DNA from 2 places in the Streptomyces sp. NBC_00287 genome. Region 2 is predicted to be linked to the other one. Evidence: riboswitches for the same ligand, from Rfam matches in the RefSeq annotation. Region 2 holds a riboswitch; the other holds the start of a gene.
The links. Region 2 has a riboswitch for glycine ahead of gcvT (glycine cleavage system aminomethyltransferase GcvT). Riboswitches for the same ligand answer to the same signal wherever they lie in the genome.

Region 1: another riboswitch for glycine. It lies ahead of gcvP (aminomethyl-transferring glycine dehydrogenase); the one in region 2 lies ahead of gcvT (glycine cleavage system aminomethyltransferase GcvT).

Annotation. Positions count from the first base shown of each region.
Region 1 is NZ_CP108053.1:1,589,218-1,592,619, reverse strand. Features, by position in the region: gene OHT76_RS07235 (DNA polymerase IV) at 1-535, shown strand, start outside; gene OHT76_RS07230 (PRC-barrel domain-containing protein) at 791-1,168, opposite strand; glycine riboswitch at 1,283-1,379, shown strand; gene gcvP (aminomethyl-transferring glycine dehydrogenase) at 1,554-3,402, shown strand, end outside.
Region 2 is NZ_CP108053.1:6,541,802-6,545,203, forward strand. Features, by position in the region: gene glyA (serine hydroxymethyltransferase) at 1-65, opposite strand, end outside; gene gcvH (glycine cleavage system protein GcvH) at 80-457, opposite strand; gene gcvT (glycine cleavage system aminomethyltransferase GcvT) at 556-1,674, opposite strand; glycine riboswitch at 1,712-1,820, opposite strand; glycine riboswitch at 1,821-1,916, opposite strand; gene OHT76_RS29995 (AAA family ATPase) at 2,087-2,761, shown strand; gene OHT76_RS30000 (enhanced serine sensitivity protein SseB) at 2,829-3,402, shown strand, end outside.

The DNA of each region.
Region 1 (3,402 bases), 5.0 Mb from region 2:
GCGGGGGGCCGGGTTGTCCGGGCGGACGATCGTGTTGAAGGTGCGGCGGTACGACTTTTCCACGCTGACTCGGTCCGAGACGTTGCGTGGGCCTACGGATGATCCGGCGGTCGTGCGGGAGGCTGCGGCTCGGTTGTTGGAGTCGGTGGACACGACCGGGGGTGTGCGGTTGCTGGGGGTGGGGGTCAGTGGGCTTGCCGACTTCACGCAGGAGGATCTTTTCGCGCAGGCCGCGGGGGAGGGGGTGGCGGATGACGTGGGGGAGGAGGGGGAGGTTGAGGCTGCTGGTCGGGAGGTTGTGTTGCCTGGGGAGCGGCGGTGGGCTGCGGGGCATGATGTGCGGCATGCCGAGTTCGGGCATGGGTGGGTGCAGGGGAGTGGGGTGGGGCGGGTGACTGTGCGGTTCGAGACGCCGGATTCTGGGCCGGGGCGGGTGCGGACGTTTTTGGTGGACGATCCTGAGTTGTCGGTGGCGGAGCCGTTGCCGCTGGTGCCGCGAAGACCTGGGGCTTCTGTGGACGGGGTTCGGGCGTGACCGTTGCCCGGGCTGGCGTCGGGTGGGTTTCGCTCGCCCGCGCTTGCGGGGTGCCGCTCTCTTTGGCAGCGGGTGCCGCCCCAGCGGCACGACTGCCCGCAGCGGCGGCAGGTGGGCTGCAGCCGCTGCCTCGCTGCGCGCCGTTCCGGTGGCACGACTGCCCGCTGCTGGGTGGGTAGGGCGCCGGTTCCGGCGGTACGACTGCCCGCAGCTGCGTGGGTTTAGGGCGGCGGCCGTTTCAGGGGTGGCACTCGATCAGGTGTCCGCGTCCTCCGTGCCTGCCAAGTTGCCGAAGTCGTGGTCTGGGGGTGGGGGTGTTGCGGTGATGTCCAGGCCGTAGTGGTGGTAGAGCTGGAGTTCTTGTTCGGGGGAGAGGTGGCGGCCTACTCCGAAGTCGGGGGCGTCCTTGATCAGGGAGCGGTCGAAGGGGACGTGCAGGGTGCCTTCCACGAGTTCGCTGGGCTCCAGGGGGACGAACGCGTCTCTGCTGAACAGGCCGGTGCGTATGGCTGCCCACTCCGGTACGCCGGTCGCGTCGTCGAGGTAGACCTCGTCGATCGTGCCGATCTTCGTACCGTTACGGTCGAACGCCTTGCGGCCGATCAGGTTGCGCGGATCGATGTCGGTCTGCACGGGCCCTCCACTTGGTCGCAACTCATCCGTAAGCACTACGAAAGAGCACATTGGGGCAAGCGGCCACTCGAACGCCTGGGCGTTGACCTCGCTGGTAGGCTTTCAGGCGGCTGTTGACCCCGTGCGGGAGAGTCCTCCGAACACCATCCGGAGGCGCCGAAGGAGCAAATCCTCCCCGGAATCTCTCAGGCCCACGTACCGCACGGACGAGGTCACTCTGGAAAGCAGAGCGGATGTCCACGGCTTCCGCTCTCACCGACGGTGAAAGCCGGGTGCCCTCGGGCGTCCGGTGAAGCTCTCAGGTTGAGATGACAGAGGGGGAGGCCGTCCGGGTACCCGCGCCGTGGTGCCCCTCGAAGGTCGTGTCGACCAGGAGGCCTCCGCAATGACCGCCCATCGCATTCCGCTCTCCGAGCTCGAACAAGGGATCCCCTTCGAGCAGCGTCATATTGGTCCTGATCATGAGGCTCGGGCCAAGATGCTCGCGCAGGTCGGCTACGGCTCGCTCGACGAGCTCACCGCCGCCGCGGTGCCGGATGTGATCAAGAACGCCGACGCCCTCGACCTGCCGGGCGCGCGTACCGAGGCCGAGGTGCTCGCCGAGCTGCGGTCGCTCGCTGACCGCAACCAGGTGCTCGACTCCATGATCGGGCTCGGGTACTACGGGACCTTCACCCCGCCCGTCATCCTGCGCAATGTCATGGAGAACCCGGCCTGGTACACGGCCTACACGCCGTACCAGCCCGAGATCTCCCAGGGGCGGCTCGAAGCCCTGCTGAACTTCCAGACCATGGTCGCCGACCTGACCGGGCTGCCCACCTCCGGTGCCTCGCTGCTCGACGAGGGGACGGCCGCGGCCGAGGCCATGGCCCTGTCCCGGCGCATGGGCAAGAACAAGAAGGGCCTCTTCCTGATCGACGCGGACGCCCTTCCGCAGACCATCGCCGTGATCGAGACGCGGGCCGAGCCGACCGGCGTGGAGGTCGTGGTCGCCGACCTCAGCGACGGCATTCCGGCCGAGATCGCCGAGCGCGAGATCAACGGCGTACTGATCCAGTACCCGGGCGCCTCCGGTGCCGTACGGGACATCAAGCCCCTCATCGAGCAGGCCCATGAGCTCGGCGCGCTGGTCACCGTCGCCGCCGATCTGCTCGCGCTGACGCTGCTGACGTCGCCGGGTGAGCTCGGCGCGGACATCGCGGTCGGTACCACCCAGCGATTCGGTGTGCCGATGGGCTTCGGCGGTCCGCACGCCGGCTACATGGCCGTACACGAGAAGTTCGCGCGCAGCCTGCCCGGGCGGCTGGTGGGCGTGTCCGTGGACGCCGACGGGAACAGGGCCTACCGGCTCGCACTGCAGACGCGTGAGCAGCACATCCGTCGTGAGAAGGCCACCAGCAACATCTGTACGGCGCAGGTGCTGCTCGCCGTCATGGCCGGGATGTACGCCGTCTACCACGGGCCCGAGGGGCTCAAGGGCATCGCCGCGCGGGTCCACCGGTACGCCACGATCCTCGCCGCGGGGCTCACCGCGGGCGGAGTCGAGGTCGTGCACGGTTCGTTCTTCGACACGCTCACCGTGCGGGTCCCGGGGCGGGCAGCCGAGGTCGTCGCCGCCGCGCGGGAGAACAGTGTCAACCTGCGTCTTGTCGACGCCGACCACGTTTCCGTCGCCTGTGACGAGACGACCGGCCGGGCTCAGCTGGGCGCCGTGTGGAGCGCCTTCGGGGTCGACGGGGACATCGAGGCGCTGGACGCCGGGGTCGAGGACGCGCTGCCGCAGGCGTTGCTGCGCGGGGACGAGGTCCTGACGCACCCGGTCTTCCACCAGCACCGCTCCGAGACCGCCATGCTGCGCTACCTGCGCCGGCTGGCCGACCGTGACTACGCGCTCGACCGCGGCATGATCCCGCTGGGCTCCTGCACGATGAAGCTCAACGCGACGACCGAGATGGAGCCGGTCACCTGGCCGGAGTTCGGGCAGATGCACCCCTTCGCGCCCGCCGAGCAGGCGCAGGGCTACCTCACGCTCATCCGTGAGCTGGAGGAACGTCTCTCCGAGGTCACCGGGTACGACAAGGTCAGCCTGCAGCCGAACGCCGGCTCGCAGGGTGAGCTGGCCGGTCTGCTCGCCGTACGCGGCTACCACCGGGCCAACGGTGACGAGCAGCGCACCGTCTGCCTCATCCCGTCCTCCGCGCACGGCACCAACGCCGCCAGCGCCGTGATGGCCG
Region 2 (3,402 bases):
TCGGCGTCGACCGCGGCGGCGACCTCCGGGTCGAGCTCGTGCAAGGGCGTGTTCAGGACGGACATGCGTCTACGACTCCTCAGCCGGCGGAAAAGGCGGTGTACTCGTCGGCGGAGAGCAGGTCGGCCGGCTCCTCCGCGATGCGTACCTTGAACAGCCAGCCGCCCTCGAAGGGGGCGGAGTTCACCAGCGACGGGTCGTTGACGACGTCCTCGTTGATCTCGGCGACCTCGCCGTTGACCGGGGAGTACAGGTCGGAGACCGACTTGGTGGACTCCAGCTCGCCGCAGGACTCGCCCGCTTCGACGGTGGAACCGACCTCGGGGAGCTGGGCGTAGACGACGTCACCGAGCGCGTTGGCCGCGAACTCCGTGATGCCGACCGTCGAGACGCCGTCCTCGGCGACCGACAGCCACTCGTGCTCCTTGCTGTAGCGCAGCTGCTGGGGGTTGCTCATGGCCTGAATTCTCCTGTACGCGGGGGAGTGCTGATGAATGGGGGACTGCTGAAGGCGTGCGTGAGCAGCGGTGATGTGCTCAGCATCACCTACGGCTACTACTTCTGGCGCTTGTAGAAGGGCAGCGCCACGACCTCGTACGGCTCGTGGCTGCCCCGGATGTCCACGCCGACCCCGGCCGTGCCCGGCGCCGAGTGCGCGGCGTCGACGTAGGCCATGGCGATCGGCTTGCCCAGCGTGGGGGAGGGGGCGCCGGAGGTGACCTCGCCGATGACCTCGCCGCCCGCGACGACCGGGTACCCGGCGCGCGGGACCCGGCGGCCCTCGGCGATCAGGCCGACCAGGACGCGGGGCGGGTTCTCCGAGGCGCGGGAGGCAGCCTCGGTGAGCGCCTCGCGCCCGACGAAGTCGCCCTCCTTCTCGAACTTGACCACGCGGCCGAGCCCGGCGTCGAAGGGGGTCAGGTCGGTCGTGAGCTCGTGGCCGTACAGCGGCATGCCCGCTTCCAGGCGCAAGGTGTCCCGGCAGGACAGGCCGCAGGGGATCAAGCCCACCGAAGAACCCGCCTTGGTCAGCGCCTGCCACAGTTCGACCGCGTCCTCGGGCTTCACGAACAGCTCGAAGCCGTCCTCGCCGGTGTACCCGGTGCGCGCGATCAGCGCGGGGACGCCCGCGACGGTGCCGGGCAGCCCGGCGTAGTACTTCAGACCGTCGAGGTCGGCGTCGGTGAGCGAGCCCAGGATGCCCGGGGACTCGGGGCCCTGGACGGCGATCAGCGCGTAGGCGTCCCGGTCGTCGCGGACCTCGGCGTCGAAACCGGCGGAACGATCCATCAGTGCGTCCAGCACCACCTGGGCGTTGGAGGCGTTGGCGACGACCATGTACTCGGTCTCCGCGAGCCGGTAGACGATCAGGTCGTCCAGGATGCCGCCGTCGGCGCGGCAGATCATGGTGTAGCGGGCGCGGCCGGTCTTCACGCCCCCGATGTTCCCGACGAGGGCGTAGTCGAGAAGCGCGGCGGCCTGCGGGCCCGTGACGGTGATCTCGCCCATGTGGGAGAGATCGAACAGGCCGGCCTGGGTGCGCACGGCGTTGTGCTCGTCGCGCTCGGAGCCGTAACGCAGCGGCATGTCCCAGCCGGCGAAGTCGGTCATCGTCGCGCCCAGCGAGCGATGCAGGGCATCGAGGGCGGTACGGCGGGGTTCGGTACTGCTCATCGGACGGTCGTCTCCCAAGGCATGACGGCGAGGTCGTTCCTCCCCATCTGTCATCGGAACCTGAGAGGTTCGTCATGACCGCGCCGGGGCATGACTTGCACCTTGGGTGGGACCACCGGAAACGGCGGTCCGCTTTTCAGATGTGCCTCGCCCGCGCGGTAACGGGGCCTGAGAGATTCAAGGGAGGGACTTGCTCCTTCGGCGCCCCAGCTGAAAGCTGGGGACTCTCCCGCGCGGATTCAAACGGCCGGTATGCAGTTGGCGCGGCCATCATTGCATGGCGGGGGCGTCCGTGGGCAGGCCGCATCTGTAACCGGCTTGTGGCGGTACGCGCACGAAAACGCGAGAGATCGGCCATTACCTTCTCTTTACGCTCAGTGGGGAGGGGAGCTCCCGACCCTGGAGGAGGACGATGACGGTGAACAGGACCACGGCGTACGCGACCACGTCGGGTCTCGCGCTGCCCAAGCAGCCCGTGGCCCCGGCCCTCGAAGCCTGCGGCACGATCCCCGCACCCGTCGTCCGAGACCTGCGGGAGCGGGACGGCCGCAGTCCGCATGCCCTGCTCTTCGGCCCCAAGGACCTCGTCGTGATCACCGGCCTGCCCGGCAGCGGCAAGTCCACGCTGATGCGCCGCGCGGTGAAGGGCCGGCGCATCGACTCCCAGGACACCCGCGACCGCTGGGACGCCCGGATGCCGGGCTATTTGCCGTACGCGGTCTACCGTCCCCTCGTCCGGCTCGCCCACTACGCCGGGCTGTGGCGCGCCCTGCGCTCCGGCGAGGGTGTCGTCGTGCACGACTGCGGTACGCAGGCCTGGGTGCGCGGCTGGCTGGCCCGCGAGGCGCGGCGCCGGGGCGGCACCCTGCATCTGCTGCTCCTCGACGTCACACCGGACCAGGCGCTGGAGGGTCAGCGCGAGCGCGGTCGCGGTGTCTCGCGGTACGCCTTCCTGCGGCACCGCTCGGCGGCGGGCCGGCTGCTGCGCGCGGTGGAGCAGGGCGAGCTGCCGCAGGGCTGCGGTTCTGCGGTGCTGATCGACCGGCCCGCGGCGGGCGTGCTGCGCCGGATCGGCTTCACGGGCTGAGCCCCGGTCCTCCACAGGCGCTAGCCTTTTCAGCCACATCAGTGGTTCACGGCAGGCGGTCAGACAGATGGACTTCCCGGCGGATCTCCCCGCGGACTTTCCGGCGCAGGCACACCCCCATCCGCACGGCGGATGGCCCGGCAACGAGCTGGAGGAGGTGCTCTCCGCCTCCCTCGGCGTGCCCACGGCGGGCGGCCGGATCATCGAGGTCCTCGGCCGCAGCTACGTCTGGGTCCCGCTGCCCGCCGGCGGCGGCCCGCACAGCGGCCCGCTGGACCTGCCCACGCTGGAGATCGAGGGCCAGGCCTACGTCCCGGTCTTCAGCTCCGAGGAACAGTTCCGCCAGGTCGTCGGCTCGCACATGTCGTACACGATCGCCCCGGCGGTGGAATTCGCCCGCGGCCTGCCCCCGCAGGTGGGCATGGCGATCAACCCCGACGGCGTGGTGGGCATCCCCCTCCCGCCGCCGGCGGTTGCCGAACTCTGCCGCGCGGGCCGCACCCCCCTGGACGGCCCCGCGAGCGGCGGCCGGGTCAAGCTCTACGAACCGGACTGGCAGGACGACCCGGTCGACTTCCTCTCCGCGGCCTCGGCAGAGTTCGCGGCAACGGGCGTGGTCACCACAGCCCGCCGCTGCCTGG